DNA from 2 places in the Exiguobacterium oxidotolerans JCM 12280 genome. Region 2 is predicted to be linked to the other one. Evidence: predicted binding sites of a transcription regulator. Region 2 holds the regulator's gene; the other holds the start of a gene.

Region 1 (8,091 bases), 420 kb from region 2:
CCGGTTGGTGTCTGCATGAAGAATCGGAGTTTGGGATTTCAGATTTGGGCGATGTTTCTACTCGTCATCGCAACGCTCTCGATCGTTATCCTTGTCGTCATGCGGTCATCGATTGGAAACTTTATTGATGAACAGGTCTATTCGACGTTAGAAAACAGTGAAGTCTTCTTTTCAAAAGATGCTTCTGTCATCGACATGTTGCAGGACAATCCAATTGAATTTGATCGTCGAAAACAGGAGTCGCGTTCCGTTAATATTTTGTTGCTTTCAAAAAATGGGAAACTCTATTATGGGGGAGCTCCGCAACAATTGATTGATCAGATGTATCGTGATGCGATCAATCAAAAAGCAGAAACGGAAAAATATACGACACAACTTGATAAAGAGGACGTCTATTACAGCATTCTCAAGATAGAATCGGAAGGGGAGACGTATTATCGTGTCTCTTATGTCTGGGATGCCTATCGTCAAGAACTGATTACGCAATTGTTTTCAAAAATTGGCTGGGTCGTCGTAATTGTGAGTATCTTGACATTGTTCATTGCTTTTTGGTTAGCCCGGCGCTTGACGCAACCATTGATTGAAATTGAAGGTGCAGTCGGAAAGATTGCAGCGCAACAGTGGAATACACCACTTCCTCTCGATCGCGGAGATGAAATTGGTCGTTTGGCACGATCGGTCAATGCCATGCGCGTCGATTTAGAAAAGCAGGATAAAGCACAAAAAGCGTTGCTACAAAATATTTCACATGACCTGAAGACACCAATCATGGTCATTCGCAGTTATGCACAGTCCATTTCTGACGGGATTTATCCGGATGGTGATTTGACGGGTTCGGTCTCGGTGATTGAGGAAGAGGCCGAGCGATTAGAAAAGAAAGTCGCAGCCTTGCTTTATGTGACGAAATTGGATTATTTTGAATTAGATCGTTCTACATGGGATACGATTGATTTAGACCGAATGGTTCATTTATTACAAAGTCGTTTCTCAAGTACAAAGCCGCTCACGTGGACGATCACAGGGGAAGCCGGTCTTGTGCTTGGCGAAGGTGAACAATTACGGGTTTCACTTGAAAATGTAATTGATAATGCGATGCGATATGCTGAGACATCGATTGATATTCGTTTATCCGGGACCGAAGAGATGGCTCAAATCGAGATTGAAAATGACGGTCCACCACTCGATTCATCTTCACCACTTTTCCATCAATTTTCACGTGGTAAAGAAGGGAAATTTGGTTTAGGTCTTTATATCGTAAAACGCATCGTCGAGCGTCATGACGGGGAAGTTTCAATCGAGAACCAAGCAGTGGGAAATGGAAAAGATAAAGTTCGTGTGATTTTCAAATTCCCACGTCACTTTAAGCCAGAGATTGACTAATCAACGAAAGAACTTTAAAAACGAGATAGCGATATCTCGTTTTTTATATTGGGAAATATCGAACAGTTGAGGGCGTACAGGTGGGTTCTTTGATATAAACAAAGTAATAGAAGAAGGGAGATAGTAGGATGCCACATAACATCACGGAAGAAACGTTAGCTCTTATTCCTCAGTACGGTCAATACGGGGAACCGCAAACACTACTTATTAAAGAACGGTCGGAACTTGTGCTCGAAGGACATCCGATCAAACTGATTGAAGAATCATGTTTGTATTTTGGTTCTTCGATGCGAGGAAGAATTGAAGCAGCACGACATATCTTAGGACCAAACCGAAAAACGCCGGTTTTAATTGATTGGCAAGCACAAACCATCTTCTTTCCGACGACAGCTAAAGAAAAGGCGGAGTGTATCTGGATTAACTTTAAACAAATGAAGACCGTTAAAAAGAGTGGCGGAAAGGTGCAAGTCGAGTTTCAAACAGGACAGCGGATTGATACCGCCGCATCTGCCTATAGTATTGAACGACAGCGGATTAAAACCCTAGAATTAGCTTACGAAATGCAACGACGCTTCCAGGGGACGGGACATGAACACGTTTAACAAGTGCAGAAAAGTGGAACACTCTAACAGGAAACGTTACCAATGAGAGCGAAATGAACTTGAGTAGAAACTGAATGCGCATTGAAGGGGAGGTGAAGCGACCGATTTGGTCGCTACACGATGAATGAATCATATGAATGGTTAAACCGTAGAAAATTACAGCCGGGCTTCGGTGTTAATGGAGGACGCCGTTTTATTAGTTCACGGATCGTCCGTCCAGAAAATACACCCGGCAAACGAATTAAAGATATTAAGCGAACACGCCAACTCATCGTCGACGAGGCAGGAAATCGACGTTGGGTGACAAAGCGAGTAGTCGTCACAGATGCGTCAAAACATATGACGATTAACCGCCGCACGTCGATTGCACAAAAAGAAGTAACAGAATCTCGCTTAGAGCAAGTGAAGCAGAAACTATCTTCGAAGAAAGTATTGATTCCTGTTTTAGCGGCGACAGGGCTTGCCGTTGCCGGAGGGGTACTCGCATATGTACTTCGTCGTAAAAAAAGAAACACTCCTGAAAGTGAATAAACCAGCGTATAAGAAAAAAGCCGCGACCCTCATTTAATCCAGGGACGCGGCTTTCTCTATACATAACTTATCTTAAAGGAAACGTTTTCGAATCGAAGTTGAGAGTGCTTTCTCTGCAATTTCTTCGAGCTGTTTCAAATTCGTCGCATCAAAACTATCATTATAGAAGCGACCAACGAATTCGACACGATCATAATCGAGTTCCTTGAAAATCAAATGTTTGTGGTCATCATAAAAGACAACACGGAAGTAATCAGAGCCGCGCTCTAATGTGACGAGTCCTTTAATATGTTCAAGTTTCTTTTGCTCGTCAGACTTTTCTTCTTCAACCGGTTCCTCTGCAGTTTTCGCCTCTGCTTGTTCGAGTGCCGATTTCACTAAATCAGGTTTCTTATCTTGTTCTTCAGTCATAATTATCGCCTCCATCTTTCATTTTACATGGAAATGGACAGATGAGAAAGAAAAATCCCTCACGGTTCCTGATGAGCCTCACAAATCCGTAAGACGTTTAATGCGCCAATTCGTAAGCGCTCCATCAAACGTTCAGCTACCACTCGATTGGAAAGTGTCTCATAGATGGCCACTTCCATCAACTCTATCCAGCGAAAGGCATGCTGCTGTTCAATTGGTAAGAGTCGGTGAATCATCGCTAAATTCGTCCGCGAATCATCTAACTCATATTGGCGTGGACCACCTGTTAAGTGTGTCAAAAAAATAACTTGCGCCTGCTCGACACGTTGACGATCATCAGGAAAAATCGGACGAAGTATGGGGTCGGCATAAACAAGTTGATAAAAGCGAGCGACTAGCTGTTCAAGCATCGGGTGTTTTCCGATGTCATCATATAACATGGTATTCCTCCTGTCTAACTAATTTTAATTGGCTACAGTGTAGCAAAAATAAGTAGAAAAATATAGCTTCACAAACGGACGTTTGTTCGTATTTATGAGATAATGACGTATACAAAAACGAGCTAAGGGAGGAATTGATGACCATGAATCATATGCACCTCGGTCGTGCCGGAACCGGAAAAACCACAAAATTAATAGAGACTGTAATCAATGAACTCGAGGAGCGACCACTTGGGGAGTCGATTTATTTTATCGTCCCTGATCAAATGTCATTTGAGATGGAACGTCGCATTGCGACGGATTCCCGTCTATCTGGATTAGTACGGATGGAAGTCATGAGTTTGCGGCGCTTTGCTTTTCATATCATGCGGGATCATGGCAATCAGGCGATTCCATTTTTAGACGAGACAGGGACACAATTGTTATTACGTCAAGTCGTCGAAGAAGTTGAAAATGAGTTAAAGATTTTCAAACGGACAAAGAACATGCCCGGCTTTTACAAGGGGCTTGATGAACTGATCGCTACGTTCAAACGTTCGCTCGTCGCTCCAGACATGTTACGTCAAATTAGCGAACTTTCTCCGGAACGCTCGCCGAAACTAAATGATTTAGCTCTGATTTATGAGCGGTTCTCAGAACGCATCCTGGATAAAGCGCTTCATGCAGACGATTACTATACGACGTTACTCGACTTGTTACCGACAGCAGGTCTTGGTAATACACAGTTCTTTATTGATGGTTTCTATGAGTTTTCGTTACAGGAACAACAGGTGTTGCTTAAATTGATGGAACTAGCAAAAGAAGTGCATATCAGCTTTACAATCGATGTAAGTGATCCCTATGCGAAACAGACAGAGTTTGGGGTCTCCCAACGTTGTTATATGCAATTGCTCGAACAGATGCAAGACCGACAGCTCGAGCATGAAGAGATCCATTATGAACGGACGATTAAGTTCAAGTCGGAAGGATTACAAATACTAGAACAAGCATTGATGAGTCCTGCCTATCCGCCTGTCGATCATCAAGTGGACGGGGTCACGGTGACAGCTGCCGTCAATCGCCAAGTCGAAACGGAAGCCGCTGTCCGCCAGGCAATCCAACTCGTGCGCCAGCATGGTTACCGGTTCAATGAAATTGCTTTTATCGTACGACATCTTGAACCGTATGCGGATCATTTAGAACGTGCGTTTCAGCTCTATGATATTCCGTATTTCCTTGATAAGCGGGAAACGATGATTCATCATCCGATTGTTGAATTGATTCAGTCTGCTTTAGAGCTCGTCGTCGCCGGTTACCGTGAAGAAGCAGTCTTTCGTTTGCTGAAAACGGAATTGATGCCTCTCCCGGCAGATGACCAACGGCTCGCGCTTGATCGATTAGAGACGTTTGTCTTAGAGCGTGGCATTAAAGGCACGATGTGGCAAAAGCCGTGGCAATTGAAACGACGCTTAACGGATGAAGTCAGTCTGACGGCGGAGGAACTCGAAGAAGAGGATGAGTTAAACCGGATGCGTCAATTCGTCGTCGATGCGATTACACCGTTACAAGGCCGGTTGAAGAAATCAAAAACAATGAGTGAACATACGCGTTCGCTTTATCAGTTCCTTGAAGAACACCAGTTGACAGATCGGCTGTTCAGTTGGAAACAAGAGGCGCTCGAGCGCAATGAGCTCAGTCATGCCCGGGAACATGATCAAGTATATGAAGCGGTCTTACATTTACTTGAACAACTTGAAGCAGCAGCTCCTGAGACGGAACTGTCGACAGACTTATTCGTACAAATGGTCGAAACAGGGCTCGAGAGTCTGCGCTTCTCACTCGTCCCACCATCGCTCGATCAGGTTATCGCGACGGATTATGTCCGGGGGCGTTTACAACGAGTAAAAGTCGCATTTTTACTCGGCGCGAATGATGGTATGATTCCGTTCGTCGAAGATCAGTCGAAACTACTGTCAGAAGGAGATCATGATTTCCTTCACAATCATGGAGTTCCGGTCGGGAAAGCGTCACTGGATGTCTTTGATGACGAATTATATTACCTGTACCACGGAGTGACGGCACCGAGTGAAGCGTTGTATATCAGTTATGCTCTTGTTGATGAGGACGGGAAGGCATTACAACCAGCCTCCATCGTGAAACAAATCAAGTATCAATTACTGCAAGACCGTCCTGTCAAAACACACTTCGCAGAAGCAGGGGAACATGCACCAAATGATCAATTCGATTTCGTAACTGATCCCGACCGAGCGGCGGCTGCGACCGCAATCGAGTTACGCCGTTTACAGCGTCGGTATCCGATTCAATCGTCATGGTTTGATGTCTACAATGCATTGCTCGAGAATGGTCAAGGACGAGAACGAATGGCGTTACTCGCCGATGCGTTATTTTATCAAAACCGAGCAGATGAACTTCCAGACGACTTAGCACGTTCCCTCTACGGTGACAGCATCAAGGCGAGTGTCTCTAGATTTGAGACATATAATGCGTGTTCCTATAAGCACTTCGCACGGTATGGGCTACGTTTGAAGGAACGAAAACTATATAAATTCGAGGCACCCGACATTGGAAATCTATTTCATGGCGCGTTAAATGATTTGTCGGTCAACATCAAGGAGTCCGGCAGAAAATGGCGTGATTTAGATGATGCATCGTGCACAGAACTTGCGAAAAATGCCGTGGAAAAAGTGACACCAGACATTCAAAATGCCATTTTGATGAGTTCGAATCGGTTCGGGTACATTCAGAAAAAACTGACGGATGTCGTCGAACAAACGGCGAAGATGCTCGTCAAACAAGCAGAACGGTCCGACTTCGAACCTGATTTATTTGAAATCAGCTTTGGGAACGCGATGTTCCCGCCCTTACGGTTTACACTGCCGGATGGAACGGAAATCGAGTTCACTGGTCGAATTGATCGAGTCGACCAAGCGACGATTGGTGACCAATTGTACGTCCGGATTGTCGATTACAAGTCGAGTGCCCGAGCGCTTGATTTTGCTGAAATTTATTATGGTCTTGCGATTCAGATGTTGCTCTATTTAAAAACGGTCGTCGAACAATCAGAAGTCTTATTTAATCAACAAGCGAAACCAGCAGGCGCCCTGTACTTCCATGTCAAAAATCCGATGTTACGAAGTGATTTGTCGGCGGCTGAAGAAGAACGGAATCGTTTATTGCTCGAATCCTACCAGATGCAAGGTGTGATCGTCGAAAATGATGATGTGTTACGGGCGATGGATCAAATCGCGTTTGATGAACGGAAAAAATCGCCACTCGTCAAAGTGACGTTTACGAAGACAGGGCTGCATAAATCACATACAAAAGGGGTCGTCAAAGAAGCGGAACTGAACGCGTTGATGGATCATGCCTGGGACGAATTGAAAACCAGCAGTGCCGAGATGTACGCGGGAGATATCGCCATCGATCCGTTCGACTATCAAGAGCGAACACCGTGTACGTTTTGCGAATACCGTTCGGTCTGTCAATTCGACGAATCGCTCGGGAACAGTTATCGTCAACTAGACCCTCTATCTGAAAAAGAAGTATTGGACCGACTGAAGGAGGAAGAGGAATGAGCGTCAATTGGACGGATGAACAACAACAAGCAATCGATGCGCGCGGAGGACACATTCTCGTGTCGGCAGCAGCCGGTTCAGGGAAGACCGCCGTACTCGTCGAACGGTTGACGCAACGCGTCATCGATCAGGAAGATCCACTGACGGCAGACCGGATTTTAGTCGCGACGTTTACAAACGCTGCCGCAAAAGAAATGAAGACGCGTGTCATCGAGGCAATCGAAGCGAAAATCAAAGAAGCTCCAGACGATATCTATTTGAAGAAGCAGCGTCAGATGATGAACCGGGCACAAATCACGACGATCCATTCCTTCTGCTTATCAATCTTACGGGAAAACTATTATCGAATCGGACTGGATCCGGCTTTTCGAATTGCGGATGAAGCCGAATTATTGTTGTTACAAGATGATGTACTGGAATCGGTCTTTGAAGAGTTTTACGCTGCCGCCAATCCGGCATTTTATGAATTGATTGATAGTTATACTTCCGATCGGGACGATCAGGCAATGCTCTCTCTGATTTCAAACTTGTACCGGTTTTCGCGTTCGCTACCAGATCCAGACGGTTTTTACGAGCATCTGCTTGCACAATACGACCAGCCGGTTGATCCCGATGAATCTTCGTTGCTGACACGACTCCTTGAACTAGAATGGCAAAAAATCGCACCGATTTTAGAACGTTACCTTGAGCTCTCCTATCGTTTGCATCAGTCCGGCTATACAGAAATGGCGGAGCTCCTATTGCGTGACATTGAACCGTTACGTCGCATTAATCCGGAGACTGACCGTTGGACGACGGTCGCACTGGCATTCCAAGCTGTCGAGTTCGGACGCTGGAAAAGTCCGCGTGGGGATGAGGCGATTAAAACATTTCAAACGGAACGGACGCGTCTCGTCAGTGATTTGAAAAAGCGTCAGGAGCTATTCGTTCAAAAAGAGGGTGTCGACTACCTCGAAGATCTTCGGTCGCAACTTGGACATGTCGAGATGATCGTGACACTCGTCCGAAAGTTTGCTGAAGCCTATCTCGAAGCCAAACAAGAACGGGGGCTTGTCGATTTTTCCGATTTGGAACATTTTGCTTTAGCCGTTTTAGAAGAAGACGGGGCACCGACCGATGTCGCCCGCTTGCTTCAAGAACGCTTCGTCGAAG
Region 2 (8,091 bases):
AACGCCCGGGCAATCGAAATCCGTTGTTTTTGTCCACCGGATAACGTCACGCCGCGTTCTCCAACCATCGTCGCGTAACCTTCTTTAAAACCAAGAATATCGTCATGGACAGCAGCAACACGAGCTGCTTCCATGATTTGTTCCATCGAAGCGTCTGGTTTCGCAAAAGCGATATTGTCCGCAATCGATGCTGAGAACAAGAAATGGTCTTGTGGGACGACGGCGATCTGCTTCCGGACCGTTTCGCGGAGGAGTTGTTTAATGTCTTGTCCTCCCATTCGAATGGCTCCTTGTTTGACATCATATTCGCGGGTTAATAACCGGACGAACGTCGACTTCCCAGCACCTGTCCGTCCGACGATTCCGAGCGACTTTCCGGGCTCGAGTGTGACATCGATTTGTTCAAGAACCGGTTGTGTGTCATAGATGAAACGGTCAATCGCGATATCGAGTCGTGGTGAATCGACGGTCGTCACCGCTTCCTTCGCATCTTTAATTTCCGGTTCCACGGCAAGCATTCGTTCGATTCGGTCATACGAAGCACGTCCTCGTTCGACGATATTGAATAACCAGCCGAATGCGAGCATCGGCCACGTCAAGAGACCTAAGTATGTAGTGAAGGCGACGATGTCACCGATCCGGATTTCCCCTTGTTGTAATAAATACGCTCCGTATCCGACGGCGATGATATACGATAGACCAACGAGTCCAAAGATCGTTGGATCAAACAACGCATCAATTTTTGCGACACGACGGTTTTTTTGTACGACATCATCCGATAACGACGTGAATGTCGTCACGTCTGACTCGACTTCCCCCGTCGCTTTTAAAACACGGACGCCACTGATACTTTCTGCTACTTTGTCATTCAAGTCAGAAAAGGCTTCCTGTGCATCATGAAAACGGGAATGCAGCATCTTCCCGTAACGCGATGTCAAGTAGACCATCAACGGCATCGGCAGAAGGGAAACGAGTGTCAGTTTCCAACTGATTGTCGTCACCATCATGACAACGACAAAACTCCCCATCGTCACAGAATCGACGAGCGTCAAAATCCCTGCCCCTGCCGTCATTGAAACCGCTTGGACATCATTCGTCGCATGCGCCATCAAATCCCCACTTCGGTATTTCTTATAAAACGATTGGTCTAAATCTGAAAAATGCCCATACAGCTGACTCCGCAACAACCGGCCCAGCCGAATCGATGCGCCGAAGATGTAAAAACGCCAAAAGTAACGGATGACGTAGGTCGAGACTCCGATCAATACGAGCACCCCGGCGAGTGTAAACAATCGCTCTTTCGTCAATGTACCGTCACTTAATCCATTGACGGTCGTCCCGATGACTTTTGGTGGAATCACTTCGAGACCTGCGACAAAAATCAAACAAATGATGCCGATGCTATATGCTTTCCATTCGAGTCGAAAAAACCAACTCAATTTCTTGAAGACTCCCATTCAAGTCTCCCCCCTTTTTCAAATCAATTGAGTATTTTAAATAGTCTCACATTTTAGATTAGCCATCTTTCCAGTAAATAGCAAACAAAAAGGAGACCACAACGGTCTCCTTTTGAAACTGCTTATTTTTTAGGTGATTTCATCGAACCACTCATTGAACGCATCACTTGGTTGACTTTCTTTTGTGATGGCTTTTGACCCATTTGCATCATCAATGTCTTAATCATATCTTCGTTGATTGGCGGGTTTTGCTCCAAATAGTTCATCATGTATCGACGAGCGATATAGAAACCAAGGGCGACACCTGCTACCAAGCAAAGAAGGGCAATTAAAATCCAAATCCATGTAGCCAAGTTGCTTCCTCCTCTAACTTAAAACGTCGCTTTTTACTATACTATAATTCTAACCGTTTGCATAGATAATGCATGAAAAAGGTGCGCATGAACGCGCACCTGTTCCACTTATCCGAGTTGCTTGACTGTTTCCAAGATATTTTCGACAGACATGCCGTACTCTTTTAATAGAAGGTCTCCTGGAGCCGATGCGCCGAAACGATCGATTCCGATGACTTGTCCTTCTGTTCCCACGTACTTGTACCAACCGAGTGACGCGCCTGCTTCGATTGCAAGACGTTTCGTGATCCGTTTTGGTAAGACAGATTCTTTGTACTCAGCTGTTTGTGCTTCGAACAACTCCCATGATGGAAGTGAAACGACCGCAACGTTTTCACCGAGTTGTTTTTGTGCTTCGACGAGCAAGTGAACTTCTGAACCCGTTCCCATCAAGATTGTATCTGCTGTGTTTACGTCACCTGCGATGACATAACCACCCTTTTCAGCACCTTCGACTGTCGTGCCTTCAAGTTCAGGTAAACCTTGACGCGTCATGACGAGCAACGTCGGTTTGTTTTTCGATTGAACAGCTGTTTTCCAAGCGGCAATCGTTTCTTTTCCGTCTGCCGGACGATAGACCGTCAAGTTCGGCATCGCACGGAAACTCATCAAGTGTTCGACTGGCTCGTGTGTCGGACCATCTTCTCCGACTGCGATCGAGTCATGCGTCAAGACGAAGATTGATTGAATCCCCATCAATGCTGCAAGACGGACTGCCGGGCGCAAGTAGTCTGAGAAGACGAAGAATGTCGCACCGTAAGGGATGACGCCACCGTGAAGTGCCATTCCGTTGACAGCTGCTGCCATCGCGAACTCACGGACACCGAACCAGATGTTACGGCCGCTTGGATCGATATCGAAGTCAGCTTCGCCTTTTAGCATCGTGTTGTTCGAACCAGCTAAGTCAGCTGATCCACCGAAGATTGATGGGATGTTTTTCGCAAGAGCGTTCAAGACTTCCCCACTTGTCTGACGTGTTGCTTTTTTCGATGTCAAATCATATGTCGGAAGATCTGCTTCCCAGTTGCTCGGCAATTCATTGTTGATTGCTTGAACAAGCTCAGCGTGCAATTCCGGATGTGCTGCTTTATATTGTTCCATTTTTTCTGTCCATGTTGCTTCTGTATCAGCGCCACGTTTTTCGATGCGCTCTTCGAACAAGTCTTTGACTTCTTCCGGTACATAGAATTCTTCGTGATCCCAAACGTAGCTTGCTTTCGTCAATTTGATTTCCGCATCGCCGAGTGGTGCACCGTGTGAAGCCGATTTCCCTGATTTGTTCGGCGAACCGAATCCGATAACCGTTTTGACTTCGATCAATGTCGGTTTTGTTGTTTCCGCTTTCGCCGCGTCGAGTGCTTTTGAAATCGAATCGATATCCGTTCCGTCTTCAACACGGATGACTTGCCAGTTGTATGCTTCAAAACGTTGTTGGACGTTTTCAGAGAATGACTTGTCCAAGTCACCATCTAACGAGATATCGTTTGAATCATACAAGACGACGAGTTTACCAAGACCTAAATGTCCTGCGAGTGAAGCCGCTTCTGCAGAGACACCTTCCATTAAGTCTCCATCTCCACAAATTCCGTACGTGAAGTGGTCCACGACGTTTAAATCACCACGGTTGTATTTCGCTTCGAGGTGACGTTCTGCCATCGCCATACCGACAGCCATCGCGATGCCTTGTCCGAGTGGACCAGTCGTCGCATCAACACCTGCTGTGTGACGGTATTCCGGGTGACCCGGTGTTTTTGAGTTCCATTGACGGAATGACTTCAAGTCATCCATCGCGAGGTCGTATCCTGATAAATGGAGGAGTGAGTAGAGAAGCATTGAACCGTGTCCTGCTGAAAGTACAAAACGGTCACGGTTAAACCATTCTGGATTTTTAGGGTTGTGGTTCATATGATCCGCCCATAATGTAAATGCCATCGGTGCTGCACCCATCGGCATTCCCGGGTGGCCCGAGTTCGCTTTTTGTACTGCATCAATCGATAAGGTACGAATCGTATTTACTGCTAATAATTCTACTGTTGTCATGTTCGTCAAAACAATCATCCTCTCTCTTTTTCACAAATTCTATATCATTTTAGCACACACAGAAATGTGATACAACTTTTCTAAATAGTATGTCACATTAAAATGAATGCGCTCTCTATTGCCCTTTTCAAGCGACTTTCATGATACACATTACTGATTTTCCCATTAAAAAAGCTACCTCGCTCACGGATTGAGCGACGCAGCTTTCGTTCATACAAAACTTGCTTACTGTTTATTGCGTTCTTCTTCTTGTGCTTGCTTCAATTTTTCAGGCGTAACATCCGTTCCTTCTTCATCAACGATTTTGATGCCCATCATTTGATTTTTGAACGAACCACGAAATGCTTCTAAATAGGCCGTTCTTAATTCTTTTTGTTCCGCCGTCTCAGCTTCTGTTAACGGTTCGACTTTTGATTTATTGGCAAGTTCATTAATTCGATCGAGTTGTTCTTGTGATAACATAATATCCCTCTTTCTGTTTGACTCAACATAGAGCACTTCAATAGTAACCTTACTGTAAAAGACCCGAAAAAAAAAAGCAAGTTTGTCGCGTCAAGATGACACAACACCTGCTTTCATTCATAAGACTGGACAACTTCTTTATACTCAAGATAACGCCGATTGACCGTCGCTTTCGAAATGTCATGCCCCATGCCCCGCAAGGTCGTCGCGATGTCAGCAAACGTCAAACCAAGTTCACGTAATCGAACGATTTCTTCAATCGGGACTTCCTTTCGACTGCGGCCGGCATTCTCGCCTTGCCGATTGAGATTTTGTTCGGGTCTAAAACCATTATCGACAGCCCGTCGCATGCCGCGTGCAATTTTTGCATTGTGGAGCTTCCGTTGGTATTCCTCAACGAGTGAAACGATTTCGAGGACCATCGCTTCTGCATCCGCCAGTTTGTATTCACCGTCTGACTCCATCGTCATCAACTGGACATCGTGTTTTTTGAACGTATGCAAAATCGCGATTTTGGCGTTTCCTCGTCCGATTCGTGTATCGTCTGTCACGAGCACTGCTTCTACCAGATGACGCGTTACATAATCAAGAACGGTCAATATCCCTTCTCGCTCTACATCATAGCCACTTTCTTTTTCGACGATGATATCTACGATTTCAAATCCTTTTTTTAAAGCGAGTCCCGACAGTTCTGCTCTTTGCCGCTCTAGTGAGCTCTCTTGTGCTTCTTTTTCCGTCGAGACGCGACAGTAGATTACTACTTTCATCGTACCTCACACCCCTGTTCGTTCATTCAACAACTTTTATATTCTGTCATTGTTGTGCGATTGGTACAACGATTTTATCTTTCGAAATGACATGTTTTGTTTCGAGCTCATTGTTCTTGATCAGCCAGTCAATGTATTCTTGGTTCGTCATCGAACCATCATTGTAGACTTCAGCTACTTGTTCGACCGTTACGTTCTCATCGACCGTGACTGACGCTGTAAGTAATTGGTGGACCTTTTCATCTGGTCGTGGTGTTAAAAGAAAAAGAATGAAAGCAAAACTGAGCGTATAAAACAGAATTGAAAAGGCATGAGTACGAATAGAATGAATCATCATGAATCCCTCCAAATAGGTTATTAGAATAAATGTTCTCAGAACAATTGTTCGCATAATCTATAATAAACACAGAACCAGTGTTCGGTCAATACAAAAACATCGAACAATTGTTTGTACGCTCATTTGTTCTATGTTATAGTAATTCTAGAAACATATATTCCTAAATCCTAAAAAAACCAATCCGGAAAGAGGTGGCAATTCGTATGCGGAAAATGTCTAAACGTCAACAAGAAATCCTTGACTACATCATCGCTGAAGTGAAGTTAAAGGGCTATCCACCTTCAGTTCGTGAAATTGGTGAAGCTGTTGGTCTTGCTTCAAGCTCAACGGTACACGGTCATTTGGATCGTCTAGAAAAACGTGGACTGATTCGCCGTGACCCGACGAAACCACGCGCGATTGAAATATTGCTTGATAAACCTGAAGAAATCAACGAAGCGATCGTCCATGTCCCCGTTATCGGCAAGGTAACTGCCGGACTTCCGATCACTGCGATTGAAAACATAGAAGAGCATTTCCCACTCCCTGCACATTATGTAGGAAATGAAACCGTCTTTATGTTGACGATTGATGGCGAATCGATGATTAATGCAGGTATTCTTGATGGCGATCGTGTTATCGTGCGTCAACAAAACACAGCAGAAAACGGGGAGATTGTCGTTGCGATGACCGAAGATAGTGAAGCGACAGTCAAACGGTTCTTCTTAGAAGATCAACAGGTACGTCTCCAACCAGAAAATGACTCGATGGACCCGATGTATTTCGATAACGTGTCGATTCTTGGCAAGGTCATCGGCGTTTACCGGACGATTCACTAAGAGAGGGACCAGCAGAGCTGGTCTTTTTTCATGCCTTCTGGAAATGTACATGATACGGTCAACTCCGTTGCCCTCACGGGATATGTTGTTTATTCGGTCGCAACGAATCAAACGGATTGGCTCCCGACCGCTGTCGGAATCGCCGTCGGGACATTATGGCTTTCGCCCGACTTAGACTTAAAATCGGAACCTTACTATCGTTTTGGTCCTTTGCGTGTCCTTTGGATGCCATACGTCAAAATTATGCCGCACCGTTCCATTTGGTCACATGGCTTGATCATCGGAGATGTCATCCGTCTACTCTACAGTGCCGCTTTATTGATTCCACTCCTCTTTTTAGCCTTCTATAGTGAAATCATTCAAGCAAGCACGGTCGACTCATTAATTGACGTCATGCCTGCTTTTATTATCGGTGTGATGACCGCAAGTACGATTCATATCATCCTTGATCATACGAGTAGTTGGTTCCGCCCTAAAAAGAAACGAAAAAAACGTCGATTCTGACTTTTTCCATTCAATCATGGAAAAAGTCTTTTTATTATCCAATTCTAATTTTTTTAAACCTAAATATTGAAAATTTCTATTCCTATATTTCAATTATTTGTATTGAAAACGTTATCAATTCAGGTTAGGTTTAAATAGAAAGGCATTATTCGCTTTAATCCAAAGGGAGGGTTTTTGCATGAGTAATTTTATTAGTGAGATGATGGGAACATTGATTCTCGTCCTACTCGGGGATGGCGTCGTCGCCGGTGTCGTCCTGAAGAAAACCAAATCTGAAAATGGTGGCTGGATTGTCATCACGCTCGCTTGGGGTCTCGCCGTTATGACCGGTGTTTACATCGCGGCATCCAGTGGTGCCCACTTGAACCCAGCGGTTACTTTGTCGCTCGCGCTCAATTCTGACTTACCGTGGGCAGATGTACCTATCTATATCGCTGCTCAACTTGTCGGAGCATTCCTTGGCGCAGTACTCGTTTGGCTTCATTACATGAAACATTTTGAAGCGACAGAAGATCAAGCCGCAAAACTCGGTGTGTTCGCGACAGGTCCAGCGATCCGTCATACGGGATCGAACTTAGTATCTGAGATCATCGGGACGTTCGTCCTCGTCTTTGGTATCTTGGCGCTCGGAGCGAATACGTTCGCAGACGGGCTCAATCCGTTGATCGTCGGTCTCCTCGTAGTCGTCATCGGTCTTTCGCTCGGTGGTACGACGGGTTATGCAATCAACCCAGCCCGTGACCTTGGTCCACGTATCGCCCACGCGATCTAACCGATTCCGGGTAAGGGATCATCAGACTGGGGTTACTCATGGATTCCGATTGTCGGACCAATCATCGGAGGCGCAATCGCCGTCTTCATCTATCAACTGCTATTTTGATTGAGCATTAGGTATCTTAACTATTCAAGGGGGACTCACAGATGGAAAACAAGTATATTTTAGCACTCGACCAAGGAACGACAAGCTCACGCGCCATCATTTTCGACCATGATGGTCAAATCGTCAACTCTGCTCAACGTGAATTCAAACAATACTTCCCACAACCAGGCTGGGTCGAGCATGATGCAAATGAAATCTGGGGTTCGATTTTAGCAGTCATGGCGGATGCACTCGGAACGGCTGACATCAAACCGAGCGAAATCGCGAGTATCGGAATCACGAACCAACGTGAAACGACAGTCGTCTGGAACAAAGAAACTGGAAAACCAGTTTATCACGCCCTTGTCTGGCAATCGCGTCAAACAGCCGACATTTGTGATGAGCTAAAAGAACAAGGACTCAATCAAAAATTCCGCGATAAAACTGGCTTACTC

The links. Region 2 encodes LexA, which represses DNA repair genes until DNA is damaged. Its sites were predicted from a motif close to CGAACATATGTTCG; they were not measured.
Region 1: addB (helicase-exonuclease AddAB subunit AddB) is a predicted target of LexA. The motif match lies at 3,440-3,453, and genes of this name have one in related genera.

Annotation. Positions count from the first base shown of each region.
Region 1 covers NZ_JNIS01000001.1:2,352,216-2,360,306, forward strand. The annotation lists gene P403_RS0111940 (response regulator transcription factor) at 1-19, shown strand, start outside; gene P403_RS0111945 (HAMP domain-containing sensor histidine kinase) at 31-1,380, shown strand; gene P403_RS16075 (competence protein ComK) at 1,509-1,982, shown strand; gene P403_RS0111955 (hypothetical protein) at 2,103-2,513, shown strand; gene P403_RS0111960 (hypothetical protein) at 2,586-2,924, opposite strand; gene P403_RS0111965 (truncated hemoglobin) at 2,984-3,364, opposite strand; gene addB (helicase-exonuclease AddAB subunit AddB) at 3,508-6,939, shown strand; gene addA (helicase-exonuclease AddAB subunit AddA) at 6,936-8,091, shown strand, end outside.
Region 2 covers NZ_JNIS01000001.1:2,774,862-2,782,952, reverse strand. The annotation lists gene P403_RS0114185 (ABC transporter transmembrane domain-containing protein) at 1-1,457, opposite strand, end outside; gene P403_RS0114180 (YneF family protein) at 1,580-1,810, opposite strand; gene tkt (transketolase) at 1,919-3,907, opposite strand; gene P403_RS0114170 (DUF896 domain-containing protein) at 4,115-4,351, opposite strand; gene P403_RS0114165 (YneB family resolvase-like protein) at 4,465-5,118, opposite strand; gene yneA (cell division suppressor protein YneA) at 5,165-5,452, opposite strand; gene lexA (transcriptional repressor LexA) at 5,659-6,273, shown strand; gene P403_RS0114150 (metal-binding protein) at 6,304-6,777, shown strand; partial or broken gene P403_RS16145 (MIP/aquaporin family protein) at 6,956-7,657, shown strand; gene glpK (glycerol kinase GlpK) at 7,699-8,091, shown strand, end outside.